Regions from separate parts of the Microlunatus soli genome, predicted to be linked through region 3. Evidence: riboswitches for the same ligand, from Rfam matches in the RefSeq annotation. Region 3 holds a riboswitch; each other region holds the start of a gene.

Region 1 (10,627 bases), 3.0 Mb from region 3:
CTTGACCTCCGAGCCACTCTGCCGAGGGCAGACCGACCCGACGACGCGGTCGATGACCTGTGCTTCACCCCGGAGATGGTTGCCGGGGTGGGCCAGCGGCATCGGCTGGGGAACTGACCCAGGTGGGCGTCAGGGCCAGCAACGCGGGAGTTGTCGGGTCACTGATCATGAGCACACCGCTCCGACGCTCGATCGTCTCCGGCAGCGGGATCCGTGGTCAGCCCCAGCCGATAACGTGTCCAAGGTGAGCATGGAATCGTCTTCGCTGGCATTCGTTCTGCTGGTCGGACCACAGGCGTCCGGTAAGAGCACGATCGCGCGCGCACTCGCGGCGGAGTTGCGTCGCGAAGGCGAGCGGGTGGCTCTGGTCGAGCTTGATCAGATTGCCGAGATGGCTCGTCCGACCCTTCCGAGCTGGGACACCGCGTCCCGCATCTTTGCGATGGTCGCTGGGGAGTGGGCTCGTGATGACCTGACGTGCGTCATTGCCGAGGGGATATCGAGTCAGGATGAGGTGTCGATCTTGCTCGAGCAGGTACCTGAGGCCGCCGCGATGATCACTGTGGCCATGACGACTCCGCTCGAGGCCGCGCTGCCACGGGCACAGGCAGACCCGTCCCGCAGTACGTCTCCGTCTCGCGATCGCTACTGGCTTGCCGAGCGTTATCAGGAATGGTCGCTGGAGAAGGACCGGATCGGAGCTGATGTGCTCCTCGACGCGAGTGCGATGCCGCTGGATCAGAGCGTGCGCAAGCTCATCGCGGACATCCGGTCTGCTCGCGCATCTCACGGGTGATTGCACGGCGCTCGTCACCCGACGGACTCACCAATCGCCGGCTACGCGCGTCGGGCGGGGTCCGACGTTCTGCAGGAACGGCCCTGCGCGGGAGGTCTGCCCGTGTCCGTTCACCTGCCAGCCTCCACGGCGGACGCAGCGCCTAAACTCCGGTGCCGGCGACCGTCATGATCAACTTTGTGCGGCCGCCACTTCCTTCCTCGATCTCGACAACCGCGGGCGAGCGACCGCGGCGGACGGGTGCGGAATAGGCTCTGGTCGTGAAGTTCGTGATGGTGCCCGGCGGTTGGCAGGGCGGCTGGGTCTTCGACACGGTGGCGGCCGAACTCCGCGGCAACGGTCACCAGGTGGAGGCGCTGACGTTGGCCGGCCTGGGGACCGAGGGGCCGGCAGAGGTCGGCAGTCCTCCTAACCTCGACACCCATATCGATCAGGTGGCCGAGGTCATCGAAGCAGGGGGCGACTCACCACTGGCCCTGTGTGGACACAGCTACGGCGGGATGGTGATCGCCGGAGTGGCCGACCGGCTCGGGGATCGTCTCGATCAGTTGATCTTCATCGATGCCTACGTTCCCGACGACGGCGATTCCTGCTGGTCGTTGACCAGTGACGATTTTCGCGCGCAGTTCATCGCCGGCTCAGCAGCGGACGGCCGGTGGGTCGCGGTGCCCGACGGGCTCGACCCACGGGCCAGGCCGCACCCGCTCGCCTCGTTCGTCCAGACGGTCCGGCTGGCCGGTGATGCGGGACCGCTGCCGAACAGGACCTTCATCAGCGGTGGCGCGTGGCCGGGGAGCCCGTTCGTCTCCTTGGCCGAACGATTACGTCACGATCCCGGATGGCGAGTCCTGGAGATCCCGGTCGGGCACAACATCGCACGGCGGGATCCACACCGCCTTGCCGGTGCGCTGCACGACCTGGCTTCGGCCGATCACGGGCGGTGAGTCCGCGTACCTGATACCAGGTCCAGAAAATCCGCGAGCCTTCGGACCGTCGGGAGGCTAGGGTGGCCGCGATGGTCGAATTTCGGATACCGGCCGCGGAGTTCCTGTCCGCTGCAGTCATCGTCATCTGCTTCGTCATCGCCGTGGTCATGATCAACATGCAGGCGATGGGCAGAGCCCGGACGTTCGGCGTTCTGGGTGTCGCGCTGCTGTTCGCGAGCATGATCATCGCCGCCCTGAACGGATCCCTCGGCAGTGCCTACGGGACGGGTTCGCTGGTGTACGGCGTCGGTGCCGTGCTGGTCGCCGCAACCGCCGCTGGCGGGTTGATCCTGCTCGCCCTGGCCGTGATCCGAGCCGACAAGGCGAGGACGAGGACAGGTGATCGCTGATGACTCCCGGTCCGATCGTCGCCGGCGTCCTCGTGGTCATCGGGCTGCTGCTGGCCCTCTGGCTGTTCATCGGCCGGGCCGACGGGCGGGGCCGGGTGACCGGAAGCATCGGCTCGGTGCTGCTGGCCCTCGGTGTGTTCAGCCGGTTGGCCTACCAGAGCTTGGCCGAGCGGCTGCTCGGGACCGCCGACGACAGCGTCATCGTGTCGATCCTGGCCGGTGAGATCGCCGCCGGCGCGTTGCTGACCGGCGTCGGCCTGATCCTGCTCGCGCGAGCGGTCGTCATCGCTGGCTGGCCGCCGAAGGTTTCCAGACGCAAGGACGCACCGGTCCGCAGCACGTCCTAGTGTGGTGAGTCGTTGATCCGGCACCCTATTCGAACGCCCGAAGCGGCGATCTGCTGCGTTGTCGTCGGCTGACATGCCCCAGCATGCGCACCTGCTCCGCCTCTGCAGCTCACCATTTCAGCCTCCGACTCCTCGCACGACCTTCGGACGCGGGATACCAGTCGGTGCTGTTAGGTTGATCATGAGCACGGGAGCCCGCCACAGGAGGGGCTGAGAGGGAGCATTCGACTCCGACCGTTGAACCTGATCTGGATGATGCCAGCGAAGGAAGCGAACTTGGCTCGGGCACGGTGCCCGGTCCACCGTGCCGACGACCGGTGAGGTGGACGGATGACCGAGATCATTGACGACCCGATGCGATTCGGGGTCGGCGCCCGGGTGACGGCGGCGGTGATGACCGACCGGTACGCCGACGTCATCAGCAAGGCCTTGCAGACAACGGATCCGGGCGGACTCGTGGTGCAGATCGGTGATGTCAGCAGCTACGTCGGTGGCAGCGAGCCGGAGTTGCTGCGCTACCTGACCGACCTGGCCGCGGCGATCGCATCGACCGGCGAGCACGCGTCGCTCACCATCCAGCTGTCCCGCGGCTGCCCGGGCGAGGTGGTCTGCGACCTTCCCGGTGGCGCCGGACCGCGTCCGGTCGACGTACCGGAGGGCAGGCAGACCGGACTGTACGCCGCGGCCGAGTGGTCGCTGTATCCCTTGGCCGACGAGGTCCGGGCCGGGACCGTGCCGGACCACATGCGCGACATCTACGCCGCGATCGACCTGGCCAAGGAGAACGGGACGTTTCGGGGATCGGAGCACTTCGTGACCCGGTTGGAGGGCGATCTCGGCGCAGTGCTGGCGACGGCCGTCGCGGGCTGGGTGCTGGTCGGCAGCAGCGTGCAGCACGTGACCAGTCATCTCACGGTCTCGGTGAACAGCCCGTCCCATCGGTGACCTGAGCCCCGGTGATCGTCATCCCGTCGGCGTCCGGCGGGCGGATCTGGCAGTGTGTCGACATGGGTGAACTGCAACGCATCCTCGATCGGTCCTGCACCAGCGGACACGTTCCGGGAGCAGGCGCCCTGGTGGCGCGTGATGGCGAGATCGAGATCGCCTTTGCCGGCGAGCAGACGGTCGGCGGCCCGTTGATGTCGGAGGACACCATCGTCCGGATCGCGTCGATCACCAAGCCGATCGTCGCAGCAGCGACGATGGTGCTGATCGAACGGGGTCTGGTCGGACTCGACGACCCGATCGATCGGTGGCTCGACGAGCTCGCCGAGCCGGTGGTGCTGCGTACCCTGGACGGCCCGGTGGACGACGTGGTGCCCGCCGAGCGGCAGGTCACCGTCCGTGACCTGCTCACCTTCTCCGGCGGCCTCGGGCTGCCACAACGCTTCGATCTGCCGATCGCTCAGCTGCTCTTCGAACGGATCAGCGAGGGGCCGCCGCAGCCGCAGCAGCACCCGGCGCCGGACGAATGGTTACAGCGGGTGGCCACCGTTCCGCTGCTGCACCAGCCGGGGCAGGGATGGACCTACAACACCGGTGCCGAGCTGTTGGGCGTGCTGCTCGGGCGAGCGGCCGGCGGCACGCTGTTCGACGTCCTGACCGACACCGTGCTCGGACCGGTCGGGATGGCGGACACGGCGTTCTTCTGCACCGACGTCGAACGGATCGCCTCGCTCTACCAGCACACCGACGACGGGCTGGAGTTGATCGATCCGCCCGACGGGCAGTGGGCGGCCGAACCGCCGTTTCTCAGCGGTGGCGGTGGCCTGCTGTCGACCGTCCGCGACTGGTACGCCTTCGGCGCGATGTTGCTGGCCGGCGGTGAGCACGACGGACATCAGGTGCTCACCGAGGACTCGGTACGGCAGATGACGTCGGCCCACGTCGATGGCGGGCCGAAGCATCTCTTCCTGGACGGTCAGGGCTGGGGCTTCGGCGGCGGGGTCGACCTGCGGACCACCCATCCGTGGAACGTCCCGGGTCGCTATGGCTGGGTCGGTGGCACCGGGACCGCCGGCTACCTGATCCCGTCCACCGGGACCGTCGTTGTCTGGATGTGCCAGGTCCAACTCGGCGGCCCCGACGACACCCGCTCGATGGCCGACGTGCTGACCTACGCCGCGCGCTGACCGGGCCGTGCCCGCGCCGGCGGCTTCGTGGCCCGGTCGGCAGCCTCGTTCAGCGCAGCCAACTCGTCGGCATCGAGCCGCAGGCGCATCGCGGAGGCAGATTCGGCGGCCTGGGCCGGCTTCGAGGCACCCGGCACGCAGACCACGGTGTCGCCGTAGTTGGTGATCACCCCAGGCCAGCGCGACCTGCCCCGGACGGACGCCGTGCGCGTCGGCGATCGCGGTCAGTTCCTTGATCAACGGCTCCGACCGGCGCACCATCCGGTCACCGCCGATCATGGTCCGCCGGATCAGCGGCAGCGCCCGCAGCGCCGCCGGGTCGGCATGGAACCGGCCGGTCAGGATGCCCTGCCGCAACGGTGCGTAGCCGATCAACGTGATCCCCAGACGACGCGCCGTGGCGAGCACGCCGTTGGTCTCGATGTCTCGATGCAGCAGGTTGATCTGCACCTGGTTGCTGGCCACCACCAGTCCGTGCGAACGGGCCCTGGCCTGGGCGCGCTCCAACTGGCGGGCGTTGAAGTTGCTGACACCGATGGCAGCGATCCGGCCGGAGCCGACCAACGCGGCCATCGCGTCGATCTGCGCGTCGACGCCGGAGAAGCTGACCGGAAAATGGATCTGATGCAGGTCGAGCGGATATCCCTGCAGGGCGTCCAGCCGGCCGCCGATGGTCCGGCCGATGCTCGCCGCGGTCCGCCCGACCGGAGTCCACTTGCTGGCGATCCGAACGCTCCCGGACCGGACACCCAGCTCGGTCAGTGCCGTGCTGAGCGCGCGCTCGGACTGCCCCCTGCCGTACATCTCGGCGGTGTCGAACCAGTCGACACCGTTGTCCAGGGCGGTGCGGACGATCTCGGTCGCGGTCTGCTGCGGAATCACCGGGAACACCTGCTCCATCACGCCACGGCCGCCCATCTGCATGCAGCCCAACCCGATCGCGGAGACCTCGATCCCGGTCCGGCCGAGCTGTCGCCTGCTCTCCATGATGGTTCTCTCCTGTCGGCGAATGAGACAGTGATGTCTTATTCAGAAGCATAGTCGTCTCCGTCCAGCGTTAGGGTGTGGCCATGAGGACGACACCGGAGCCCGCCGTCCGCAGTGGTGTTCGGGCGGCGATCCTGAACACTGCGGCCGCCGTGATCGCCGAACGGGGCGACGCGGCCAGCATGGCCGAGATCGCTGCCACCGCCGGCGTCGGCCGGGCGACCCTCTATCGCTACTTCCCCAGCCGGGAGCAGTTGCTGCAGGGCATGACGGTGGCCGCGATGGAAGAGCTGGCCGGCAATATCGCCGCGGCCGAACTCGAGACCGTCGACGTACCCGAAGCACTGGCCCGGCTGAGCCGCGCGTTCCTGGCGGCAGCCACCCGGTATGCCGCCCTGGTCCACCTGCGGGACCGGCATCTGACCAAGCCGGCCGAGCTGGAGGAACGCATTGCCCGACCGGTACTCGACGTCCTCCGCAGGGGCATCGCCGACGGTTCGCTGCGTTCCGATGTGCCGCTGGAGTTGCAGTTCACGGTGCTGACCGGGCTGTACGAGAAGGTGATGCGCCTGGTGCTCAGCGGCGAGTTGCAGGCCGAACGGGCCAGCAGCCTGGTTACCAGCGTCTTCCTGGACGGCGCCGGTGTCAGCAGTGTGGGACGCGAGTTCGGTCCGACAGCCGGGAACCGTTAGATTCCTGGCTATGTTCGCCAAGGTCTTGGTTGCCAATCGCGGGGAAATCGCTGTCCGGGCATTCCGTGCTGCCGTCGAGTTGGGGGCGCACACCGTTGCCGTCTACCCGTACGAGGATCGCAATGCGGTGCATCGGATCAAGGCGGACGAGGCCTACCTGATCGGGGAGCGCGGCCATCCGGTCCGGGCCTACCTGGACGTCGACTCGATCGTCCAGGCAGCGGTCGCCTGCGGCGCCGACGCGGTCTACCCGGGGTACGGGTTCCTGAGCGAGAACCCCGATCTCGCGCGCGCCTGCGACGAGGCCGGGATCACCTTCGTCGGCCCACCCGCCGACGTCCTGGAACTGGCCGGCAACAAGGTGCGGGCGATCGCCGCCGCTCGCGAGGCGGGCATCCCGACGTTGCAGTCCACCGAGCCGTCGACCGATGTCGAGGCGTTGGTCGCCGGAGCGGAGGAGATCGGCTTCCCGGTCTTCGTCAAGGCCGTCGCCGGTGGCGGTGGCCGCGGCATGCGCCAGGTCAACGAGGCGTCCGAGCTGCGGGACGCGCTGGACCAGGCGATGCGAGAGGCCGACAGCGCCTTCGGCGACGCGACCGTCTTCATCGAGCAGGCCGTCACCGCTCCGCGGCACATCGAGGTCCAGGTGCTGGCCGACGGGCAGGGCAACACCATCCACCTCTTCGAGCGGGACTGCTCGCTGCAGCGTCGGCATCAGAAGGTCATCGAGATGGCCCCGGCGCCGCACATCAGCGACGAACTGCGCGCCGCGCTGACCGCCGACGCGGTGAAGTTCGCCGAATCGCTGAACTACTCCTGTGCCGGCACGGTGGAATTCCTGGTCGAGACCGAGGGGCCGCGTGCTGGTCAGCACGTGTTCATCGAGATGAACCCGCGAATCCAGGTCGAGCACACCGTCACCGAGGAGATCACCGGCGTCGACCTGGTCCAGGCGCAGCTCCGGATCGCCTCCGGTGAGACACTCGATGATCTTGATCTGCACCAGGAGCAGATCAAGATCACCGGCGCCGCTCTACAGTGCCGGATCACCACCGAGGACCCCGCCAACGGCTTCCGGCCGGACACCGGCACCATCACCGCCTATCGGTCGGCCGGCGGTGCCGGCGTGCGATTGGACGGCGGCACCGCCGATACCGGCGCCGAGGTCAGCGCGCACTTCGACTCGATGCTGGTCAAGCTGACCTGCCGCGGTCGCGATTTCAGCACCGCTATCGCTCGTGCGAAGCGGGCGTTGGCGGAGTTCCGGATCCGCGGCGTCAGCACCAACATTCCTTTCTTGCAAGCAGTTCTGGAGGATCCGGAGTTCCTCGCCGGGAACATCACCACGCATTTCATCGAACGGCGCCCGGAGCTGCTGAACGCCCGGACGCCGGGGGACCGCGGCACCAAGCTGCTGCGCTACCTCGCGGAGGTGACGGTCAACAAACCGCACGGCGATCGGCCGACGGTGTTGGATCCGGGGGACAAGCGACCGACCGGAATCGATCTTGGTCAACCGTCGCCTGCCGGATCACGGCAGCGGCTTCTTGATCTTGGTCCGCAGCAGTTCGCTGCTGATCTTCGTTCTCGGACCAGGGTCGAGGTCACCGACACCACCTTCCGCGATGCCCACCAATCGTTGCTGGCCACCCGGGTGCGGACCAAGGATCTGCTCCGGATCGCGCCGTACGTCGGCCGGATGCTGCCCGAGTTGTTCTCCGTCGAATGCTGGGGCGGTGCGACCTACGATGTCGCGCTGCGCTTCCTGCACGAGGATCCGTGGGACCGGCTCGCCGCGCTGCGCTACAACATGCCAGGGCTTGCGTTGCAGATGCTGCTCCGCGGGCGGAACACCGTGGGCTACACGCCGTACCCGACGAAGGTGACCCGCGCCTTCGTCCAGCAGGCTGCCGAAACCGGGGTGGACATCTTCCGGATCTTCGACGCGCTGAACGATGTCGAACAGATGCGGCCGGCGATCGAAGCCGTACTGGAGACCAACAGCACCGTGGCCGAGGTCGCGCTGTGCTACACCAGCGATCTGAGTGATCCCGACGAGAAGACCTACACGCTGGACTACTACCTGCGACTGGCCGAACAGGCGGTCCAGGCCGGTGCGCACATCCTGGCGATCAAGGACATGGCCGGACTGTTGCGACCGCCGGCTGCGGCCAAGCTGGTCGGTGCCCTGCGGGAGAACTTCGACCTGCCCGTGCACCTGCACACCCACGACACCGCCGGTGGTCAGATCGGCACTCTGCTGTCCGCCGTCGAGGCCGGCGTCGACGCCGTCGACGTGGCCAGCGCGCCGATGTCGGCGACCACCAGCCAGCCGCCGGCTTCGGCGCTGGTCGCCGCGCTCGCGCACACCGAACGGGAGACCGGTCTCGACCTTCGTGCGGTGATGGACCTGGAGCCGTATTGGGAGGCGGTGCGGCGGATCTACGCGCCCTTCGAGTCGGGGCTGCCGAGCCCCACCGGCCGCGTTTATGATCATGAGATTCCCGGCGGTCAGCTGTCCAATCTGCGGCAACAGGCGATCGCTCTCGGCCTGGGCGAGAAGTTCGAACAGATCGAGGCGATGTATGCAGCAGCCGACAAGATCGTCGGCCGGCCGACCAAGGTGACGCCGTCGTCGAAGGTGGTCGGTGATCTGGCCCTGCACCTGGTTGCCGTCGGCGCCGACCCGGCCGACTTCGAAGCCAACCCGAACAAGTACGACATCCCCGACTCGGTGATCGGCTTCCTGGCCGGTGAGCTGGGTACGCCGTCGGGCGGCTGGCCGGAGCCGTTCCGGACCAAGGCGCTGGCCGGTCGGACCGTACCGGTCCGTGAGGAAACCCTGGAGCCGGCCGACGAGAAGGCGCTCGACGAGGGCGGCCGGACCGCGCAGCAGACCCTGAATCGGCTGCTCTTCCCCGGTCCGACCAAGGATTTCGAGGCCGGCTACGAGACCTACGGCGACATCAACCGGTTGGACACCGCGGACTTCCTCTACGGCCTGCAGCAGGAGACCGAGCATGTCGCCCGGATCGGTCGCGGCGTCAGCGTGATCCTCGGCCTGGAAGCGATCGGCGAGGCCGACGAGCGCGGCCTGCGGACCGTGATGTGTACCTTGAACGGCCAACTACGTCCGATCCGGGTCCGGGACAATTCGATCAAGGTCGACATCAAGGCCGCCGAACGAGCCGACACCGGAAATCCGGGTCACGTCCCGGCGCCGTTCTCCGGCGTGGTCAGCCTGAAGGTCGCCGAGGGTGACACGGTCGAAGCCGGAGCCACCATCGCCACCATCGAGGCGATGAAGATGGAGGCAGCGATCACCGCGCCGAAGGCCGGCACCGTCCAGCGGCTGGCGATCGGCGGTGTGCAACAGGTCGAGGGCGGCGACCTGGTGCTGGTCCTCGACTGAGCGCGGGCCGTGATCATGGAACACAACAGACCCGGCGATCCAGTCCACCCGGCCTTGATCGGGGACCCCTGGGCTGATCGGGAACGCATCGGTGCGCCGTTCAGCAAGGATCCGTCGGTGGTGCGGCTGGGGGATCGTTATCTGCTGTACGTGTCGTTGCCGCCGGACCAGTCCTGCCCGCAGCCGCAGGGAAATCAGCCGGGCGAGGCCGGATGGACGTCGGCGGTCGCGGTCAGCGACGATCTGATCAGCTGGCAGTTGGTCGCAGACATCGGGCCGTTCGGTGACTACGACGCCAACGGCACCGCGGCACCTGGCGCCGTCGTCATCGATGGCCAGGTCCATCTGTTCTTCCAGACCTACGGCAACGGCCGGGACGACGCGATCTGCCATGCGGTCAGCGACGACGGCATCAGCTTCACCGCCAATCCGGCGAATCCGGTTTTCGCCCCGACCGGCGACTGGACCTGCGGTCGGGCGATCGATGCCGATGTCGTCCGCGCCGGCGACCGGCTGCTGTTGGCCTGGGCCACCCGGGATCCGCAGATGGAGGTGCAGATGGTCGGCACCGCCTGGGCACCGATCGACAGCTCGTTCGGCCCGGACAGCTGGACCCAGCTCAGCGTCGACGGTCCGGCGCTGCGCCCCGAGTTGGACTGGGAACGGGACTGCATCGAGGCACCGGCCCTGCATTGGGACGGCGAACGCTTCACCATGTTCTACGCCGGCGGCTACAACAACGAGCCGCAGCAGATCGGCTGGGCGACCAGCACCGACGGCATCGATTGGGTCCGCGGCACCGAGCAGCCGTTCATCGCCAACGGCGCGCCCGGCAGCTGGAACAGCTCCGAGAGCGGCCATCCGGGTCTTTTCACCGATCACGACGGCAGCAGTTTCCTGTTCTTCCAGGGCAATGCCGATCACG
Region 2 (10,627 bases), 1.8 Mb from region 3:
GCGCAGACGCGATCAGCTCCCGCAGTTGCTCCAACCGGGCCTCGGCCGTCGGCTCCTCGGGCATCGATGAATCCTCCCGTCCCGGGTCTACCGGGCGCGCATTCGTGTGGCTACATGTTCCGCTGGACGAGCCGCCCGGTCCCCTCCCGGGTGACCGGACGACATCCCGACGCACAGCGGACAAGAATCTAGTCGCTGCGGACCGTTATACAAACTTTACGTTCTTTCCCGCCGTGGCGGGACCCGAGGAGGGCGCTGAACAACTGGCTCGTCGCGAGCACCGCGATGTGCGTGCACGGGCACGTCGCGGGAGCGAAGGCGGGCCGGGGCCCGTCGAGCGAGCGCGACGCGCCCGCGTCTGTGCAGCGTGGCGCGCAGCGGAGCGAATTGTTCAGCGGCCTCCTCCAGGTCGGGATTACCTCGTCCCGACACCCGAACGACTCAACCGTCGCCCGATGTTGCGAGCTTGGCCCGGGTCCGGGCCGCGATCGCCGGGGTGACGAACTGGTCGAAGTCACCGCCGAACCGGGCGATGTCACGGACCAGACTGGACGAGACGTACGACCACCGTGCGGCTGCCGGCAGGAACAGCGTCTCCACGCCACTCATCGCCGTGTTCATCTGGGCCATCTGCATCTCGAAGTCGAAGTCGGCGGCGACCCGGATCCCCTTCACCACGCAGTCGATCCGCTGCGCGGTGCAGTAGTCGACGAGCAGCCCGTCCAGCAGGTGCACCTCGATCTCACCGGGGATGTCTGCACACACCTCGGCGAGCAACTCGACCCGCTCCCGGGGCGTGAAGATCGCGGTCTTGCTGCTGTTGTTGCCGACCAGGACGTGCACCACGTCGAACTGTCTCGCGGTCCGCGCGATGATGTCCAGGTGACCGCGGGTCGCCGGATCGTACGATCCCGGGCAGGCCGCGCGCCGTGGCTGCGCATTGCCCGGCTGTTGTGCCTCGTCATCGGCCACCCTGCTGTCCCTTCGCTCACTCACACCCGCGCCGGCGGCGCAGGCCACCCATCATCGCTGCCAGAAATGCAGCACGGTCTCGCCGTAGTTCTTGGTCCAGACGTCGGCCGGATCCTCCGGCCAGGTCAGTTCCTCGCTCCGCGCGGACCGCTCGACGACCACCAGGGCGTCGTCGGTGATCCAGCCCTGCTCCAGCAGGGTCGCCAGCTGGCCGCTCAGCCGGGCCGAGTTCAACTCGTACGGCGGGTCGAGGAAGATCACGTCGTATTCACCCGGCGGTGGGGAGCCGATCACGTCCTCCACCCGTCCGGTCCGGACCTGGGCGCCGACGTCCAGTTCGCGGATGTTCTCGCCGATGATCCTGGCGGTCCGCCGATCGGACTCGACCATCAGCACCCGGGTCGCTCCCCTGCTGGCCGCCTCCAACCCGACGGCCCCGGACCCGGCGTACAGGTCGAGGAACGCCAACCCGGCCAACTGATCCTCCGCCCCTGACCCGGCCGTCCCGGCCCAGGAGGCGATGATCGAGAACAACGCCTCCCGGACCCGGTCACTGGTCGGTCGGGTCCGGTCACCCGGTGGGGTCGTCAGTCGACGTCCCCGCCGGCTGCCGGCAACGATCCGGCTCATCGAGCTCCGTTCCCGATCACGCTGTTGATCATGCCCGCTCCAACCATTCCGGTGACTCGATCTTGTCGACGATGTCGGCCAGTCCCGGATCCTCGATCTCGGGATCGTCGGCGATGCAGCCGTCGGCGATCTCCCGGGCCGAGGCGATCAGCTCCTGGTCACGCAGCACCCGCAACAGCCGCAGGCTCGAACGCCGACCCGACTGATCGGCGCCCAGCACGTCACCTTCCCGGCGCAGCCGTAGATCGGCCTCGGCGAGCCGGAATCCGTCCCGGGTGGCGGCCACCTCGCTGAGTCGTTCGGCGGCCTGGCTCATCGGATCACTGGAGCTGAACAGCAGGCAGACCCCGGGATGCTCACCACGGCCGATCCGACCACGCAACTGGTGCAGCTGGGAGATCCCGAACCGGTCGGCGTCACAGATCACCATCATCGAGGCGTTCGGCACGTCGACCCCGACCTCGATCACCGTGGTCGAGATCAGCACGTCGATCTCGCCGGCGGCGTAGCGGCGCATCACGTCGTCCTTCTGCTCGGCCGGCAGCCGGCCGTGCAACATCTCGACCCGGATCGAGGACAACGGGCCGCCGTCCTGGGTGAGGTCGCCGTACAGCTCCTCGACCGCGATCGCCGGGGTCTTCGGTGCCTCCTCCTGATCGTCGGGAACCACCTCGAGTCCGTCGTAACCGAGCACGTCGGAGATGCTGATCCGGGTGCACACCACGTAGGCCTGCCGGCCCTGCTTGACCTCTTCGACGATCCGTTGCCAGGCACGGTCCACCCAGGCCGGCGCGGCGATCGTGTCGACCACGACCGTGCTCACCTCGGACCGACCGGCCGGGATCTCCCGCAACACCGACGTCTCCAGGTCGCCGAAACTGGTCATCGCCACCGTGCGCGGGATCGGCGTCGCCGTCATCACCAGCAGGTGCGGCTGGCTGGTCGCCTTGGCTCCGAGCGCTGCCCGCTGTTCGACCCCGAACCGATGCTGCTCGTCGACCACCACCAGCCCGAGCTCGGCGAACTGGACCTGATCGCTGAGCAGCGCGTGGGTGCCGATCACGATCCCCGCCTCGCCGCTGGCCGCGGCCAACAACGCCTCCCGTTTCCGCGCCGCCGGCATCGAACCGGTGATCAGCACCACCTGGGTCGCATGCTCCGGCGCGTCCAGCGTGCCGGCGGTGGCCAACTCCCCCAACATCTTGGTGATCGTCTGATAGTGCTGGGTGGCCAACACCTCGGTCGGCGCCAGGAACGCGGCCTGGCCGCCGGCGTCGATCACCCCGAGCATCGCGCGCATCGCCACCACGGTCTTGCCCGACCCGACCTCGCCCTGCAACAACCGCTGCATCGGATGCGGTTGAGCGAGATCGGCGAAGATCTGGTCGGAGACCTGCCGTTGGCCGAGCGTCAGGCTGAACGGCAATGACCCGTCGAAGGCGTCCAGCAGACCGTCGGCCCGCCGTGGCCGTGGCACCGACCCGTGGCTACGGGCCAGCGCCTTGCGGCGCGCCATCGCCAGCCCGATCGCGAACGCCTCGTCGAACTTCAGCCGCTCCAGTCCGCGAGCCGCCTCCGGTTTGGTCCGCGGTTGGTGGACCGCGCGGTAGGCCTCGGTCAGCTCGAGCACACCGGCCCGGTCCCGGACCGACGCCGGCAACGGGTCGTCGGCCCCCTCGAAGAACTCCAGCGCGAGGTTGGCCGACTCGGCGATGTTCCAGGTCCGCAGCTTGGCCGTCGCCGGATAGATCCCGATCAGGTCGGCCCGGGAGACCTCGGCCATCGCCTCGTTGGCCTTCGAACCACCGACCACCCGGCCGTGTTCGTCCAGCATCACGAAGTCCGGGTGGGACAGCTGGAGTTGATCATGAAAGACACCGACCTTGCCGGCGAAGATGCCGCGGGTGCCCTGGTGCAGTTGCTTCTCCCAGTAGTCGATCAGCTTGGGCTGGCCGAAGAAGGTCAGATTGAGCCGGCCGTGCCGCCCGTTGGTGATCCAGGCCTCCAATCGGCCACGCGCGCCACGGCCCCGCTGGCCGCCTTGCATCGCATGCGCCTGGGTGCGGGCCACCTCGGCCAGCACCGCGACCTCCTCGCCGGGCTGCAGATCGGCCAGATCGCTCAGTTCGGTGCCGGCCATGTAGCGCCGCGGTACGTGCTGCAACAGATCGCCGACCGTGCGGATGTCGAGCTTGTCGAAGGCCTTGGCGGTCTTGTCCCCCACCACGGCGGCGATCTTGGCGTGCAGGCGCTGATAGGCCTCGGTACGCCAGCGGGTGACAGTCGAGCTCACGGACGCCAGCCTAACCAGAGGCTCCGACGCGCCCCGGTACGGCGGTCCGGCACGGCCGGGTCCGACGGCCCCGCCCGGCCGAGGTAATGTCGACGCAGAGATGGCCGGGGTGCCCGAACGGATCGGGCTGAGATCACACCCGCCGAACCTGATCCGGATCATGCCGGCGAAAGGGAGCCAGAGCGATGTCTGCTGTGCCCAGTTCTTCTGACGCACCCCGCACCCCAGCGGTCACCACCACCTCAAGCCTCGATGTCACCGATGCCGCGGCAGCGGCCGGTCACGTCGTCGAGCAACTCCGCGCGCGGCGGCCGCTGGTCCAGTGCATCACCAACTACGTCTCGATGGACCTGGCCGCCAACCTGTTGAACGCGGCCGGCGCGTCGCCGGCGATGGTGCATCATCCGCAGGAGGCCGGCGAGTTCGCCGGCCTCGCCGATGCCGTGGTCGCCAACATCGGCACCCCGTCGCCGGACTGGGCCGACGGCATTGTTGCCGCGACCACCGTCGCGGTCGAGCGCGGTGTTCCCTGGGTGCTGGACCCGGTCGCCGTCGGCGCCACCTCCTATCGCCGCGACCTCGCCGGCCGGCTGCTCACCAACCGGCCGACGGTGATCCGCGGCAACGCGGGCGAGGTGCTGGCCCTGGCCGGTGTCGCCGGTGCCAGTCGTGGCGTCGACAGCGCCGCCGACAGCAGTGCGGTCGGCGACCAGGCCGCAGCGCTGGCCGCCGAAGCAGGTTGTGTGGTCGCGGTCACCGGTGCACGCGACCTGGTCACCGACGGTCGGCGGCAGCTGACCATCGACGGCGGCGATCGGCGGGCACCGATGATCACCGCCCTGGGCTGTTCGGCTACGGCGCTGGTCGCCGCCTGTTGCGCTGTCGGTGAGGACCGGCTGGCGGCGACCGCGGCGGCTCTGGCGATGATCACCGTGGCCATCGAACGAGCCGGCCGGGACGCCGCCGGTCCCGGTTCACTGCGCTGGCGGCTGCTGGACGAGTTGGCCGACCTGTCGGCCGATCAGGTCGGCAGCAGGATCGAGGAGTCGCATCGGGACGATCAGTCATGATCACGACCCACGAGCAGGTGCGGAGCAACCTCGGTGTCTACCTGGTCACCGCCGAACCGAGCACCGATCGGACCGTCGAGTTGATCATGGCCGCGGTGGCCGGCGGCGTGCGCGTCGTGCAGCTGCGGGACAAGATCAACAGCACCGACCATCGGATCCGGATGCTGCGACAGATCGTTCACCGGCTGGCCGGATCCGCCGTCACCCTGGTCGTCAACGACGACCTCGACGCAGCCGCTGCCGTGCCAGGAGTCGGCATCCACGTCGGGCCGGATGATCTTCATCCGGCCGTCGCCCGGAGCCGGCTCGGCGTCGACGTGTGCATCGGTTGGTCGATCCACGATCTTGATCAACTGCGCGACGACCAGGCCTTAGCCGCCGTCGACTATGTCGCGGCCAGCCCGGTCTGGCCGACCCCGACCAAGATCGACACCAGCACACCGTTCGGCCTGCAGGGTGTTCGCCGTCTGCGGGACCGGCTGCCGGCAGAGCTGCCGCTGGTCGGGATCGGCGGCATCGATCTCGGCAATGCCGCAGAGGTGATCGGCGCGGGCGCGGACGGCGTCGCCGTGGTCTCCGCGATCTGTGCCGCCGACGATCCCCGGCGAGCCGCACAGGACCTGGTGGCCGAGGTCGACCAGTCCAAAGAGGGCAGGTCATGACGACGCCGATCATGCTCAGTGTGGCCGGCTCCGATCCGTCCGGCGGCGCAGGCATCCAGGCCGATCTGAAGACCGCGACCGCACTGGGCGTCTACGGGGCCGCGGTGCTCACCTCATTGACCGCTCAGAACACGCACGGCGTGACCGGGATCCATCCGGTGCCGGCCGATTTCGTCGCCGATCAGCTGACTGCGGTGCTGGAGGACCTCGCGGTCGGCGCGATCAAGATCGGCATGTTGGCCACCCCGGAGATCGCCGCAGCGGTGGCCGACGTGCTGCGGACCCGGCCCCGTCCGGCGATCGTGCTGGACCCGGTGATGGTCGCCACCTCCGGTGACCGGCTGGTGACCCCGGAGGTGACGGAGGTGATCAAGGAGGCGTTGCTGCCGCTCTGTACCGTGATCACGCCGAATCTCCCGGAAACCGCTGCCCTGTTGGGAAACCTGGCTCCGCACAGCCCGGACGAGATGGAGGCTGCGGCCGTCGCGCTGCGTGACCTCGGGTGCGCAGCGTTGATCAAGGGCGGACATCTCCAGCCCGAGAGCCCCGAGCCTGTCGACGGCAAGCCATCAGTCCGTAGACCGGATCAGGATGCTATGAGTGTTGACGTGTTGGCCGATGACTCGGGAATCACGCACTATTCCGCGCCGCGGATCGACACCACCAACACCCACGGCACCGGCTGCACGCTGTCCTCGGCGATCGCCTCGGGCCTGGCCCGCGGAGCGGACCTGCGCACGGCGGTCGGAGCCGCGAAGGACTATCTCACCGGCGCCCTGCGGGCCGGTGCCCAGCTCGGCATCGGGTCCGGCAACGGACCGGTCGACCACCTCTGGAGGAATCGATGAGCCTGACACAGCAGACCTCGGCACCGACCGGAAGCCCGACGGGCGGATTCTCCGAGGACGCCTGGCAATCGGTCGGCGCCTGGTTCACCGCGATCACCTCCCATCCGTTCCTCACCGCGTTGGCGGACGGATCACTGCCAGAGCAGGTGTTCTGCCGTTATCTGATCGACGATGCGCACTATCTCAACGGCTATTCGGCGGCCCTGGCGACGCTGTCCGCGCGGTCCGATGATCTGGACGGCCGGGTGATGCTGGCCCGATCGGCGGCGTCGGCGATCGAGGCCGAACGGTCCTTGCACCGCGGCTATCTGCTCCCCCGCGGAATCGACCCGGACGCCGCCGGTGCTCCCGAACCGTCGCCGACCTGCGTCGGCTATGTCGAGGGCCTGAGATCCGCGGCGGCGCTCCAGCCGTTGGGCGTCGGGATGGCCGCCGTGCTGCCGTGCTTCCGGGTGTATGCCGAGGTCGGCTGCTGGATCGTGAACAAGACCGACCTCGCCGGTCCGGCCGTCCGAACCTCCGAGCGGGTGGACGAGCGATCGGATGATCATCCCTACCGAGACTGGATCGGCGCCTACAGCGACCCCGCCTTCGCCGAGGCCGTCCGCGCAGCGGAGGCCTACACCGATCTGCTCGCGGACCGGGCCGGACCGACCGTACGCGAGGCCATGGCTGACGCCTATCGGCGGGCGACCCGCTGGGAGTGGATGTTCTGGAACGCCGCGTGGGTCGGTGAGAGCTGGCCGACGCCGGGGACGGTGGCTCAGCCTCGATCCGCTGCAGAGATCAACTCCCGCTGACGCATCAGGTAGGCGCCGAATTCGGTCACCACCGGACGGTCGTCACCGACCCGGGTCATCAGATACAGGCCGCGCCGCAGCGGTGACTCCAACGGCAGAAAGGTCACGTCCCGCTGCTCGGCGCTCTCCCGTGCCAGCCGGGGGATCAGAGCGATCGCGAGCCCGCTGGCGACCAGGTCGAGTTGGCTGGGATAGGCGCTGATCCGGTAGCGGATCTCCGGTTCCCGCCCGGCCTGACGCAACACGTCGGTGACGGTCTGGTATGCGCCGCTGCCCGGCGGGCAGACCACCCACGGCAGATCGAGGTCGGCAGCCTCGGTGATGGTCCTCGGACGGTCCGGCAGATCTGCCGGGACAGCCAGGTCGATGGGCTCGTCCAAGATCAACTGCGCGGTCAGCGAGGACAGCTGGGGGAAGGTGTTGCTGGTCCAGGCCTCGACGATCGCGACGTCGAGCTGGCGGGTGGCCAACAGTTCGACGAATTCCAGCGCCTCACCGTCCATGATCACCGGTTCGACCTTCGGATGCTCGGCCACCAGCCGCGCGGTCGCCGGTCCCAGCAGCGTCCGCAGCGCCGACATCACACCACCGATCCGAAGTCGTCCGCCGATGTCACCGGACAACCGGCTGAGCTCCTCGTCGGCCTGCCGGAACTGCCGATCCACCGCCCGCGCGTGCCGGGCCATCAGACTGCCCGCCGCAGTCAGTCGGATGCCGCGGCCGGACGGCTCGACCAGCGTCTGCCCGAGCTCGCGCTCGAGCTTGCGGAGTTGCTGGCTGACCGCCGAGCCGCTGATGCCGAGTTCCTCCGACGCCTCGCGCACCGATCCGTGTGTCGCCACGGCTTCGAAGATCCGTACTCTGTCCCAATGCATTATTGCTCAGCCCTGCTTCGCAGTATTGGTTAGAATTTCTCGCTAGATCTTATCGGTCATCTCCGTCACCATGGGACGAGTGGGAGACGCGAAGGAGATCGAGGGCAGGGTGACCAACGACCGACCGGCCGCCGGAATCGGACCGGCCGGTCCTTCCGTCGCGGGGCCACAGGCTCCGCGTCCGGACGACCACTCTCCGATGGCGTTGCCGACGCTGTTGCTGGGCTGCCTGCTGGTCGGCGCATCCTCGACCTTCATCAAACTGTCCGGGACGACCGCCGACACCGCGGCATTCTTCCGCTGTGCGCTGGCCCTGCTGGTGTTCGCACCGATCGCGGTCCTGGAATGGCGCCGTTACGGCCGACCGCACCGACGGATGGTGCTGTTCGGGTTGGGCTCCGGCGTGCTGCTCGGCGCCGACTATCTGATGTGGACCCAGAGCATCCTGGACGCCGGTGCTGCGGTGGCCACCGTGCTGATCGGGATCCAGGTGGTGGTCTTCCCGATGCTGTCCCGGATCTTCCTCGGCGAGCAGATCCAGCGCCGGTTCCTGATCGCACTGCCGGTGATGATCATCGGGCTCGGTCTGACCGGTGGCATCCTCGATGTCGACCCGAACGCGCCCCATCCGGTCCGCGGCGCCGCGCTCGGCATCGCCGCCGGGATCTGCTATGCCGGCTATCTGTTCGCGATCCGTCCGGCCAGCCGCCCCGACCGGCGAATGGTGGTCACCCCGATCGCCTTCGGCACCGCCTCGGCGGCTGCCGTGATCGGGGTCGTCGGCGGTATCGGGCACGGCATCGACCTCCACCTGGATGCGCATGCCTGGTTCTGGCTGATCATGGTCGCGATCTGCGGCCAGGCGCTGTCGTTCGTGATGATCGGCTACGGCTCGGTCCGGTTGGCGGCGGGGCGCGCCGCCGCGGCGATGCTGCTCCAACCGATGGCCGCCATCGTCCTGGGGACCATCGTGCTGGACGAACATCCCGCCCCGTCCCAATATGTCGGGATGGCCGTCACCGTTGCCGCCGTCGCGATGGCGACCATCCGCGGACGAATCCGTACGCCGTAGGGTCCTGGCAACCCGGATCAGTCCCGGCAACCCGCATCAGTCCAGGCAGAACTCGTTGCCCTCAGGGTCGGCCATCACGATGAACCCGCCCTCCATCGGAGGTGCCGGCTCGGTCCGGCTGATCCGCGTCGCGCCGATCGCCACCAACCGCTCGCACTCCGACTCCAAGGCGGCCATCCGCTCATCCCCGTCCAGTCCTGGCGCGGCCCGGACGTCGAGGTGCAGCCGATTCTTCGACTGCTTCGGCTCGGGCACCCGCTGGAAGAACAGCCGCGGCCCGACACCGTTGGGGTCGACCGCGGCCCAGCGGCTGCCCTGCTGATCGGCCGGCAGGGTGGCATCCAGCGCTTCCCAGGAGTCGAATCCCGGCGGCGGTGGCGGGACCTGATAGCCCAGGGCCTGGTTCCAGAACAGCCCCACCGCTCGCGGATCGGCGCAATCGAAGGTCACCTGCACGGTGCGTACGTCAGTCATGGCCGGCAGCGTATCGGCGGCTGCAGACAGTCCCGGCTGGTCACGACTTCCCCGGATCCCCGGCCTGATGGGCGAGCAGCGCGAGCTGGACCCTGTTGCTCAGGTTCAACTTTGCCAGCGACCTGCTGACGTGCGCCTTCACCGTCGTCTCGGTCATCCTCAACTGCCGACCGATCTCGGCATTGGACAGTCCGCGGCTGACCGCCGAGGCGACATCGCGTTCTCGGGGCGACAGTGGCTCCAGTCGCTTCCGTGCAGACGACTCGCCGGCGTCGTCATGATCGGCGAAGTCGGCAATCAGTCGACGCGTCACCGACGGGGCGAGGATCGCATCGCCCGTGGCGACCGTCCGGATCGCATTGATCAACTCGTCCGGCGATGCATCCTTCAACAGGAACCCTGCCGCCCCGGCCCGGAGGGCGCGACGGATGTGGCTGTCCAGGTCGAAGGTGGTGAGCATGATCACCTGAGGCGGTCGGGCAAGCGCCGTCAACTCTTCCAGGGCAGCGATCCCATTGGTGCCCGGCATCCTGATGTCCATCAGGACCACGTCGATCGAACGGGTCCTGACCAGGTCCACCGCCTGTCGCCCATCACTGGCTTCGGCGATCAACTCGATGTCACCCGCGGGCTCCAGGATCAACCGTAGCCCGGTCCGAACGAGTGCTTCGTCGTCGACGATCATGACGGTGATCACGAGACGAGCTCCTGAGAGACCGGGTGCTGCTGAGCCACCGGAAAGGCCGCGCGGACATCGAACCCGCCGTCCGGCCGCGGCCCTGCGTCGAAGCTGCCGCCGAGCAGCTCGACCCGATGTCGCAATGAGACCAGTCCGGTGCCGCTTCCGGGAAGTCGATCATGGTCCGGTGCCGGTGGACCATTGCGGACCGACACCTCGAATCCGTCGGATCGTCGAAGCAGTCCGATCCTA
Region 3 (10,627 bases):
GGTAACGACCACCCGATCAACTGCTCAGCCGAGCGGGCGATCATGGTCCTCAGCTCCGGCCCTGCGGCTCCAGGTCCTTGCTCCACAGGATCGCGCCGGAGTTGTCCCGCAGGTTGACCGTCATCACCTCACTGTCGGCAGCGATGGTGACCTGGCCGAAGAACTGGAACTCGGTCGCCGGCGAGGCGTTGGCGTAGTCGGGCGACTTGACGAACACCTGCTGGGCACGAACGTCTTGTCCACCGGGCTGGCCGGGAAGGAGCCGGCGTTCAGCGGTCCGCTGGTGAACTGCCAGAACGGATCGAAGTCGCTGAACGCCGCCTTGTCCGGATCGAAGTAGTGCGCAGCCGTGTAGTGCACGTCGGTGGTCACCCAGACGACGTTGCTGATCTTGTGCCGCTTGATGAAACGCAGGATCTCCGCGATCTGTAGCTCGCGCCCCATCGGCTGACCGTCGTCACCGTTGGACACCGACTCGTAGTCGGTGTCACCGTCCGCAACGATCTCCCCCAGCGGCAGGTCGTTGGAGATCACCTTCCAGGTCGCTCGGGAGTGCAGCAGTTCACGTTCCAGCCAACGCTGCTGTCGCAAACCCAGGATGCCGCCGTCGTTGAACTCCTGACGGTTCGGAGAGTTCGGATCCTTGTACCAGCGCATGTCCAGCACGAACACGTCCAACAGCGGCCCCTGATGCAAGGTCCGGTAGACCCGCCCGTCGTCGGAGTAGCGCGGGTTGATCGGGACGTACTCGTGGTAGGCCTGCTGGGCGCGATACTTCAGCACGTCGACCCGCTTCTCGGTGTAGGCGTCGTCGTCGAGGATCTCGCCCGGGTACCAGTTGTTGTGGGTCTCATGATCATCCCACTGCTGGATCTGCGCGACCTCGGCGTAGAACCTCTTGATGTTCTCGTCGGTCAGGTTGTACTTGTAGTTGCCGCGGTATTCGTCCAGTGTCTCGGCGACCTTCGACTTCTCCTCGGTCACCAGGTTGTGCCAGATCTGCCCGTCGGGCATCTCCTGGGTGGCCTCGATCGGACCGTCGGAGTAGATGTTGTCGCCGTTGCAGATGTAGAAGTCGGGTGACAACTTCCGCATCTGTTCGAAGATCCGGAATCCGCCGCGGTCGACGTCGATCCCCCAGCCCTGACCGGCAAGATCACCGGACCAGACGAAGGAGACGTCGCCCTTGCGCCTGCTGACGGTGCGAAACCGTCCGGTGAGCTGTTGACCGGCAAGATCATGATCACCACGACCGTACGGCGTCACCCGATAGTAGACTTCGGTGCCCGACGGCAGCCCGTGCAGCACGGTCTTGCCGGTGAAGTCGGTCTCGGCCCGCAGTCGCGCACCCGGGATGGTGTGCGAACGGCGGAACTCGGGATCGAGACTGACCTCGACGAACATCCGAGCCTCCCGATCGGCCCTGGTCCAGATCGTCGCCGAGTCGGCCGTCACATCGCCACTCTGCAGTCCGTGGGTCAGGCTCGGCCGCCCACCGCGGCCCAGCCGGGGAGTCGCGGAGGCGGACGGCAGGCCGGAGTCGATCAGACCACTCCCGACAATCAGACCCCCGGCTCCCAAGGCTCCGCCGAGCAGCGTGCGGCGAGAAACGGGGAGCTGACGACCAGCATCGGGCAGCGACATGACGACCTCCAGGCGAACGGCAGAATCCGACAGCCGTCATGCCTATCCCGGGATCGCGAACTCCCGATGATCACCCGGTAACAGGATCAGGTCATTGCACCGACGACTCGACAGCCCGGATGGTCGCGACCGCAGTCCGGACGTAGCTGCGCTCATCGAAGTCGGGGAACACATTCCGCTGGATCACATAGCCGCTCATGATCGAGATCAGCAGCTGGATCGTCTCCTCGGCCCACCGGGTGGCCCGTCGACCGCTCATCCCCGCGCTGGTCCGTGCCCACCGCTGCAACGGGTCGAAGAAGCCCTTCTTGATCGCCCTCATCTGATCCTGCATCAGTCCGAGCACCACCGGATTGACCGCTGCCTCGGCCCAGAACTGGATGATCAACGTGCTCAGCAGGGTGCCGTCCTCGATGGAGGACTCGCCGATCGTGGTCAGCGCGATCTCGACGATCCGTGATGGAGCGGGCGTCTCGCCGTTGCGCTCGAACGTCTCCATGGTGCGCAGGAGCTGGCTCTGCACCAGCGACGCGGCGACCGAGACCAGGATCTCGTCCTTGCTCCTGAAATGGTTGTAGATCGCTCCCGCCGACAGTCCGGACTCGTTGATGATGTCGGCCATCGACGTCTGGTGGACGCCCTTGGTCACGAAGCAGCGGGAAGCCGCTGCGGTGATCTCGGCACGACGGTCGCTTCGGTACTGCGCTGTGACTTTGGGCACGCACCCAGCATAAAAACGAATGATCGTTCTTGACAAGCAGTCGCGACAGGTGCTCAATGGAATCAAGAACGAACATTCGTTTTTAGGAGCATCCGATGTCCGGCACAACCCACAGACCAGCGCTCAGAAACCGAACCGACGCTGATCCCGCAACACCCGCAGCCACGCCCACCGCAGAGAACGTCGTCGATCCCGACGACCGGGACCCCGAGCCGACCGATGTTGCGGCCGGCCATCGCCGGCCGCCGTACGCGAAGTCACTGGCCGTAGCACTGGCTGCCGCGGCAGCCGTCGCAGGCATTCTGATCGCCTTCAGCTGGCCGACCCTGACCGCCGAGCCGCGCGACGTACGACTGGCGATCACCGGACAGCCGCAGCTCGTCCAACAGGTCGGTGGAGCGCTCTCCCGGCAGGCCGACGGCGGTCTCGACCTCCAGGTCGTCGTGGACCGTGACGCTGCGATCAGCCAGATCAGGCAGCGCGAGGTCGTCGGGGCGTTGATCCTCGAACCGCGCGCACCCGAGGTGCTGATCGCCTCGGCCGCCGGCACCGGCCCCACCCAATTGATGAATCGGCTCAGTGACGACCTTCGGGCGCGACTGACCCAGCAGGCGACTGCCGCACATCAACCACCACCGAAACTCACGATCACCGATCTCGTCCCGTACGCTGCCGACGACTCGAGCGGCACCCGGTTGATGATCGCCGCACTGCCGCTGGTGATCGGTGGCGTCCTGGGCGGAGCGCTGCTGTCGATCGCGCTGACCGGTCGCGGCCAGCAACTGGTCGGGCTCGGCGGGTTCGCTGTCGCCGGCGGCTTCGGGCTGGCCGCGATCCTGCATTACTGGTACGGCGCGCTGCCCGGCGACTACCCGGTCTTCGCATCGGTCATCGCCCTCGCCCTGCTGGCGATGGCGTCGGTGGTGATCGGACTGCGTCGACTGCTCGGGCGTGCCGGTATCGGTGTCGCCGCGGCACTCTTCATCCTCGGCGGCAACCCGATCTCCGGTGCGAGCGTCCCCCGGGAGTTCCTCCCCGAGCCCTGGGGTGCCGTCGGACAGGCGATGCCACAGGGTGCAGCGGCGAACCTGCTGCGCGACCTCGCCTACTTTCCCGATGCCGCGATCGGGACCGGTTGGCTGGTGCTGGGCTGCTGGGCGTCAGCAGGACTGCTGTTGATCATGATCGCAGGTCGACCTCAGCGGGCCGCGATGCCGACCGCGACCGACAGCACAGCAACCAGCAGGTAGCCGACGGTGACCAGGGTGTCGCGACGTCGCCAGCGCGACTCCCGGGCAACCGTCCGCCGGACCCCGGAGTCGAATCCGCGGGAGTCCATCGCGGCCGACAGCCTGGTCGCCCGGCGGACGGCGGCGACCAGAACCGCGGACAGCGAGCCGACGAACAGACCGACCGCCTGCAACGGATTGCGGCCGATCAGACCACGGGTCCGGCGGGCGGCGCGGGACTGCCGAAGATCGCCGAGCACCAACGGCGCCATCCGCAGCGCGGCCAGCGAGCCGACCGCAATCCGCGGCTTTGCCCGCCATTGGGTCACCAGGGCGTCGGCGAGATCGGTCGGGTCGATCCGGGCGAACAGCACCACCCCCGGAATCGCCAGCGCCAGCAGCCGCAGCGCGACCGCTGCTGCCGCGGCCAGTCCATCGGAGGTGATCCAGATCGGCCCGGTTTGGATCAGCGTCACACCGGATCTGAGGTCGGTGAACAGCAGGTTGGCGACGATGATCCCGGCCAATGCGCCGGCCAACGGCCAGGCCCGCATCGCCCACTCCCGGGGCGACAGCCGGGCCAACAGCAGCAGGGGCAGTTCGGCGATGATCATGATCACCGACGCCCACGGCGACAGGGTGACGATCATCGCTACGGCGACGATCGCGATCACCAACACGCTGACCAGCGGATTGAGCGTCTGCAGCACCGTGCGCCGCCCGGCGGCGACGGCTCCGAACGTCATCGGGCCACCTCCGGGACCGCCGCGGCTCGATCGTCCTCGGGACGGGTCAGGGCGATGATCTGATCGGGCAACGCCCGGATGAGCAGTCGGTCGTGCGACACACACACCAGGGCGATGCCGTCGTCGGCGAGCTCGGAGAACAACCGAGCCAGTTCGATCCAGGTCCGACGATCCTGCCCGAAGGTCGGCTCGTCCAAGATCACCACCCGCGGCCTGCCGGCCAGCGCCGTGGCCACCGAGAGCCGGCGCTTCTCGCCGCCGGAGAGGGTGAACGGGTTGGCATCGGCCAGGCCCGCCAGGCCGAGCCGTTCCAGTAGCTCGTCGGCCCGCTCGGCGTAGGCCCGTCGGCTGTGTCGCGGCCCGAGGGCAACCTCGTCGGCCACCCGGCCGGTGAGGAACTGGTGCTCGGGGTTCTGGAAGACCGTGCCGATCCGAGCGGCGAGTTGCTCCGACGGCCAGCGACGGATCGGCCGGGCGGCCGTCCGCGGGCGCATCCCGGACACCAGCTCGGCACTCGGTGCGACCACGCCGAGTTGTGGTGCCGCCAGACCCGACAGCATGCCGGCCAGCGTCGACTTGCCGACCCCGTTCGGGCCGATGATGCCGGTCACCGAACCGGCCGTGATGCTGAGCTCGACCGGGCCGGGCAACAGCGGACCGTCGGCGGCGTAGCGTCGCTGCGGCGCCTCGACGCGAAGCAGTTCGACCCCGGACCTCGCCGCGGCACGGTCGGCCGACCAGGGAAGTCGATCATCGACCCAGACGCCGTTGGCGGCGAGTCGATCATGCTGCTCGGCCAACACGCGCTGGGGATCCCCGTCGGCGATCACACCGTGTGCGGGATCGATCACGACCACCCGATCGACCAGCGCAAGGACCGGGGTGATCCGATGCTCGATCATGATCATGGTCGCCGACCGGTCGGCGGTGACGGCGGCGATCGCGTCGATCACCTGCTCCGCACCGTCCGGGTCCAGATTGGCGGTCGGCTCGTCGAGCAGCAACAACCCGGGGTCGAGCGCGAGCACGCCGGCCAGCACCAGTCGTTGCCGTTCGCCGCCGGAGAGCGCCCGGGTCGGCCGATCCAGCGGATAGCGGAATCCCACCGCCGCCAGGGCTCGACGGACCCGCGGCCAGATCTGCTCGCGGGGGACGCCGGCGTTCTCCAGCCCGAACGCGACCTCGTCCCCGCAGCGATTCATCACCAGCTGGCTGTCGGGGTCCTGGAAGACGATGCCGGTGCGGGACAGACCGTGGCCGCCCGAGGCGGGCGTCGGTGCGGCGCCGTCGACGGTGATGCTGCCTTCGACGTCACCGGTCTCGGAGTCGAGCAGGCCGGCGATCGCGTGCAGCAGCGTCGACTTGCCCGCACCCGACGGCCCGAGCAGCAACACTCGCTCCCCTGGCTCGATCCGCAGATCGATGCCGCGGACCGCCCAGTCGGGACGGATCAGATGGCGGAAGCCGAAACCCTGCAGGCGGACCCGGCTCGGAGGAGGACCAGCAGCCATGTGTGACGCCGCCTTCAGGAACGGCGGGCCGGCAGCGCACCCGACGACCGCAGCGTCGCATACAGCACCAGGGTGAGTAGACCACCGATGATCGAGGTGGAGATGATCGCAGCGATTCCGTAGCTGATCTTCCAGCCCGCTGCCCAGGTCGGGTAGTACAGCGCGGTGTCCAGGACGGCCGGCGCCAGGGCGGCCGTGGCGCCGGCGATGAAGGGATTGATCTTGCGCCACATCCGGTAGCGGAAGATCAGGTAACCGAGTTCGGCGGCGACGCCTTGGGCCAGACCGTAGAGCACCAGGGTGCCGCCGCCCAGGCCGGCGATCAGTTCGACCACGGCGGCGATCAGCTCAGCCAGCACACCGGCGCCGGCCTTGCGGGTGATGAACGGCGCCAGGACGCCGGGCACCAGCCAGACCCCGTACAGCAGGGCCTGAGCCGGTGGGAACGCGGTGAACAGCGGTCCGGTCGCGGAATACAACGCCGTCCAGGCGATGAAGATCACCCCGAACACGACGCCGATGGCGGCGGTGATCAGGATGTCACTGGTCCGCCACCGACCGAACGGACGGTCGGTGGTCGGACGGGTGGTCGCGGTAGTCATCTAGGACTCCCTTCGCTGGCATTACCCAGATCAGGTCCGAGGGTCTGCGGTTGCCCGCACTCTCAGCGCTGTCGCGCTCCCCTGTCGGTGAACTTGTACAGACCTCCGAAACTACCACTGCCCCCGATCGGACGGATATATCCGTCCCACGGTGGATCCTTCCCTCCCCCGACAGCAGGTACGGTTGCGGGCGTGTCAGCACCCGAACACCCGGCCGAGACGACGGCATCGGCCGACGCCGAACAGCAGGACACGCCCCAGCAGGACGGGCCCCTGCAAGACGGTGTCGCCGACGAAGGCGGAGCCGGCGATCGGCCGAACGACACCGCAGAGCCGGCGCCGAAGGAATGGTGGGACGACTCGCGGATGCCGTGGAAGGGCAAACCGGGACGCTCCGACATCCTGTGTTGGGCGGGTTTCTCGCTGAGCGGCATCATCGGACTGATCATGATCCCGCTGCGACCGATCCTGATCGCACACAACGTGTTGCTGCTGGTCGCGATCACCGGCTCCCGTTCGGGCCTGGTGACCAGCGGTGCGCTGGCTGCGGTCGGCCGGGCCGACTGGTGGCCGGTGGCGCTGGTGCTCGGCATCATCAGCAGCATGAAGTGGGATCCGCTGTTCTGGTGGGCCGGCAAGCTCTGGGGACGCGGGCTGATCGACGTCGTCGCCGGCCGCTCCAAGTGGGCTGCCAAGAACGCCGACCGGGCCGAGCGACTGGCCCGCCGGTTCGGCATCCCGGCGATCCTGATCGTCTACATCGTGCCGCTCCCCGCCGCGGTGATCTATGCCACCGTCGGGATGGCCGGGATGCGGCTGCGGACCTTCCTGGCGGTCGATCTGCTCGGGTCGGCGGTGATGTGCTCGCTGTATGTCTACCTCGGCCACCGGCTCGGCCAGCGCGCCGTCGACGTGGTGGAGGTGATCGCTCGCTACTCCGGCTACATCTCGCTGGCGCTGCTCGCGCTGATCATCGGCCAGGCGATCTGGCGGGCCCGGCGCAAGGCGCGTACCGCCGCCGTCTGATCCTTTGCCGCTCGATCTGTGCCGGGCAGCGCTCAGCTCAGTGCGGGGTGTCGCGAGCTCGGCAGGTCGATCGCCACGGCCAGCCGTCCGGATGCGGCCGACAGCCGATCTCGAGCCGCCGCCACGTCGTCGCCGCGGCGCAGCATCACCACGGCCGTTTTGACCTCGAAATCGCAGCCTTCCAGCACGCCGAGCGCGGTCGGCTCGTCGACCTCGGCGATGGTCGCGACCAGCCGGGTCGCCCGGACCCGCAGCTTGGCGTTGGTGGCGTGCACATCGACCATCAGGTTGCCGTAGGTGCGGCCGGAGCGGACCATCAACGCGGTCGAGATCATGTTCAGCACCTGCTTCTGAGCGGTGCCGGCCTTGAGTCGGGTCGACCCGGTGAGCACCTCGGGACCGGTGTCCAGCTCGATCGGATGCGCCGCATGCCGGGACAACTCGGCGCCGACGTTGCAGGACACGGCGACGGTCAGTGCACCGCGGCCCTTGGCCTCGATCAGCGCACCGATCACGTACGGGGTCCGTCCGCTGGCCGCGATCCCGACCACGACGTCGTGCCCACCGACGTCCAGTGCCGCCAGATCGGCGGCCCCTTGCTCGGTGTCGTCCTCGGCGCCCTCCACCGCATCCACCAACGCGGTCGGGCCGCCGGCGATCAGCCCGACCACCCGGGACGGATCGGTGTGAAAGGTCGGCGGGCATTCGGCGGCGTCCAGGACGCCGAGCCGGCCGGAGGTCCCGGCACCGACGTAGATCAGTCGGCCGCCGTCGGCGAACAACGGTTCGGCCGCGGCGATCGCGGCCGCGATCGATTCCTGAGCGGCACGAATCGCCTCCGGGACCGCAAAATCGGCGGCGTTCATGGTCGCCACGATCTGCGCCGGCGACATCTCGTCCAACGCAGCCGACGCCGGATTGGGGCGTTCGGTCCCGATCGCCTGGGTCACCGCACCGCCCTCCGGGTCACGACCGCACCCCTGTGTAGATGATGTGCACGAATCGTGGCGTCCTGGTCAGTTCTCACCACACCATTAAAGCCGATCCGACGCCGCCGGACACCCCGCAGCCCAAGTTCGGGCCCCAGGTCAGCCCCGGATCAGCCGCTGCGGCGTGCGTCGTGGCGGCTCTCGACGGCGGCGGCGGTCGCGTCCAGCGCCTCGATCGACTGGTCGTAGGAACGCTGCGCGACACCGGCGAAGACGCAGTCCACCAGCGCCAGTTGAGCGATCCGACTGGACATCGCGCCGGACCGGAAGGTTGCCTCGTGCGCCGCCGTGACCAGCACCAGATCGGAGACCTTGCTGATCGGTGACCGGTCGAAGTTGGTGACCGCGATCGTGGTGGCGCCGTGCCGCCGCGCCATCCGAAGCGCATCGATGGTGTCGAAGGTGGTGCCGGTGTTGGAGAAGCCGATCGCGACGTCGTCGGAGCTCAACACGGCAGCGGCGGTGAGCGCCAGGTGCGGGTCGGCCCAGGTGAACGACACCCGACCGATCCGATGCAGCTTGTAGTGCAGATCCTGAGCCACCAGGGCGCTGGCACCGGTGCCGAAGATGTCGATCCGGCGGGCACCGGCCAACGCGTCGACGGCCTGTTCCAGCACCGCCAGGTCCAGCGCGCGGGCGGTGTCGGTGATTGCCCGCGCGTCGGCGTACGCGGTCTTGTTGACGACGTCGGCCAGCGAGTCGGTCGAGCTGATCCGGCCGGTCGACGGGGCGCCACCCTCCTGGTCGGTCTCCTCCCACTGGGCCGCCCGAGCCAACGCGATCCGCAGCTCCGGATAGCCGGCCAGACCGATCGCCCGGCAGAACCGGAGCACTGTGGTCTCGGAGGTCTCACAGCGTTTGGCCACTGTGGTGATCGAACTCTCCGAGACTCCTGCCGGATCGTCCAGTACGGCCTGGGCGACGCGTTGCTCGGCGGGTCGCAGATTGGGCATCGCCCGGCGCACCTTGATCAGGACCGACAGGTTCTTGCCGCCGGCGGTGGCCGACCCGCCCGTGTTCTCGGCTGTACTCATCGCCGTACTCCCTCGCTGTCGGTGATCCGCCAGGTACGCATGTTGCTACTGAGGGTATCGGCCCTCACAGTTGTCAGAACGTAGTTGGGTATAACGCAACGACGTCCTGACAACTCCGGGGTTTGGGGAGAATGTGGAGAGAATGAAGGTATGAGTCGCGGTGTGCTTCGGGTTTACCTGGGTGCCGCACCGGGTGTCGGCAAGACCTTTGCGATGTTGTCGGAGGGCCGCCGCCGCCGGGACCGCGGCAGTGACGTCGTGGTCGCGTTGGTGGAGACCCATGGCCGACCGCACACCGCCGAGTTGCTGGACGGCCTGGAGGTCACTGACCGGTGCCGGGTCGAGCATCGGGGTACGACGCACTTCGAGTTGGATGTCGAGGCCGTGCTCCGGCGCCGGCCCGAGGTGGTGCTGGTCGACGAGCTCGCGCACACCGTCATCGGTGACCCGGCCGGTCCGACCAAACGCTGGCAACAGGTCGACCGGTTGCTGGCCGCCGGGATCGACGTCATCTCCACGGTGAACGTGCAGCATCTGGAGTCGCTGAACGACGTCGTTGCCGAGATCACCGGGATCCGTCAGCAGGAGACCATCCCCGACGAGGTGGTCCGGGCGGCAGACCAGATCGAATTGGTCGACATGTCCCCCGAGGCGCTGCGCAGGCGGCTGGCGCACGGCAACGTCTATCACGCCGACAAGGTCGACGCGGCGCTGTCGCACTTCTTCCGGGTCGGCAACCTCGGCGCGCTGCGCGAACTCGCCCTGCTCTGGGTGGCCGATCGGGTCGACGCCGGACTGGCCCAGTATCGCGCCCAGCACGGCATCGATCAGCCCTGGCCGGCCCGCGAGCGGGTGATCGTCGCGCTGGCCGGCGGCCCGGAAGGCGAGACGCTGCTGCGCCGCGGCGCCCGGATCGCCCAGCGCGGCGTCGGCGGCGAATTGATCGCCGTCCACGTCGGCCGCAGCGATGGGCTGCTGCCCGGCCAGGCCGGCAACCTGGAGGCCCAACGCGCGCTCACCGAACGGCTGGGCGGCTCGTTCCACCGGATCGTCGGCGACAACATCGCCGAGGCGATCACCGACTTCGCCCGCGGCGCCAACGCGACGCTGATCGTGATCGGCGCC

Evidence for each region. A riboswitch is a leader RNA that binds a small molecule or an ion and turns the genes downstream of it on or off. The one in region 3 is predicted to bind thiamine pyrophosphate.
Region 1: another riboswitch for thiamine pyrophosphate. It lies ahead of BLU38_RS08160 (YkoF family thiamine/hydroxymethylpyrimidine-binding protein); the one in region 3 lies ahead of BLU38_RS25325 (ECF transporter S component).
Region 2: another riboswitch for thiamine pyrophosphate. It lies ahead of thiM (hydroxyethylthiazole kinase); the one in region 3 lies ahead of BLU38_RS25325 (ECF transporter S component).

Annotation. Positions count from the first base shown of each region.
Region 1 covers NZ_LT629772.1:1,741,508-1,752,134, reverse strand. Annotated here, with positions in the region: gene BLU38_RS08180 (AAA family ATPase) at 251-796, shown strand; gene BLU38_RS08175 (alpha/beta fold hydrolase) at 1,057-1,740, shown strand; gene BLU38_RS08170 (hypothetical protein) at 1,812-2,132, shown strand; gene BLU38_RS08165 (hypothetical protein) at 2,132-2,479, shown strand; TPP riboswitch at 2,657-2,766, shown strand; gene BLU38_RS08160 (YkoF family thiamine/hydroxymethylpyrimidine-binding protein) at 2,810-3,424, shown strand; gene BLU38_RS08155 (serine hydrolase domain-containing protein) at 3,487-4,611, shown strand; gene BLU38_RS31360 (hypothetical protein) at 4,596-4,781, opposite strand; partial or broken gene BLU38_RS32300 (aldo/keto reductase) at 4,843-5,511, opposite strand; gene BLU38_RS08145 (TetR/AcrR family transcriptional regulator) at 5,682-6,290, shown strand; gene BLU38_RS08140 (pyruvate carboxylase) at 6,301-9,702, shown strand; gene BLU38_RS08135 (family 43 glycosylhydrolase) at 9,718-10,627, shown strand, end outside.
Region 2 covers NZ_LT629772.1:608,342-618,968, forward strand. Annotated here, with positions in the region: gene BLU38_RS02885 (hypothetical protein) at 1-64, opposite strand, end outside; gene coaD (pantetheine-phosphate adenylyltransferase) at 442-972, opposite strand; gene rsmD (16S rRNA (guanine(966)-N(2))-methyltransferase RsmD) at 1,024-1,602, opposite strand; gene BLU38_RS02900 (ATP-dependent DNA helicase RecG) at 1,631-3,913, opposite strand; TPP riboswitch at 3,991-4,088, shown strand; gene thiM (hydroxyethylthiazole kinase) at 4,081-4,965, shown strand; gene thiE (thiamine phosphate synthase) at 4,962-5,627, shown strand; gene thiD (bifunctional hydroxymethylpyrimidine kinase/phosphomethylpyrimidine kinase) at 5,624-6,475, shown strand; gene BLU38_RS02920 (TenA family protein) at 6,472-7,275, shown strand; gene BLU38_RS02925 (LysR family transcriptional regulator) at 7,239-8,150, opposite strand; gene BLU38_RS02930 (DMT family transporter) at 8,230-9,222, shown strand; gene BLU38_RS02935 (VOC family protein) at 9,259-9,696, opposite strand; gene BLU38_RS02940 (response regulator transcription factor) at 9,737-10,393, opposite strand; gene BLU38_RS02945 (sensor histidine kinase) at 10,390-10,627, opposite strand, start outside.
Region 3 covers NZ_LT629772.1:5,524,518-5,535,144, reverse strand. Annotated here, with positions in the region: gene BLU38_RS25355 (alkaline phosphatase D family protein) at 124-1,644, opposite strand; gene BLU38_RS25350 (TetR/AcrR family transcriptional regulator) at 1,736-2,365, opposite strand; gene BLU38_RS31065 (ABC transporter permease) at 2,461-3,615, shown strand; gene BLU38_RS25335 (energy-coupling factor transporter transmembrane component T family protein) at 3,564-4,340, opposite strand; gene BLU38_RS25330 (ABC transporter ATP-binding protein) at 4,337-5,851, opposite strand; gene BLU38_RS25325 (ECF transporter S component) at 5,866-6,453, opposite strand; TPP riboswitch at 6,444-6,546, opposite strand; gene BLU38_RS25320 (DedA family protein) at 6,646-7,479, shown strand; gene murQ (N-acetylmuramic acid 6-phosphate etherase) at 7,512-8,429, opposite strand; gene BLU38_RS25310 (MurR/RpiR family transcriptional regulator) at 8,579-9,502, opposite strand; gene BLU38_RS25305 (ATP-binding protein) at 9,653-10,627, shown strand, end outside.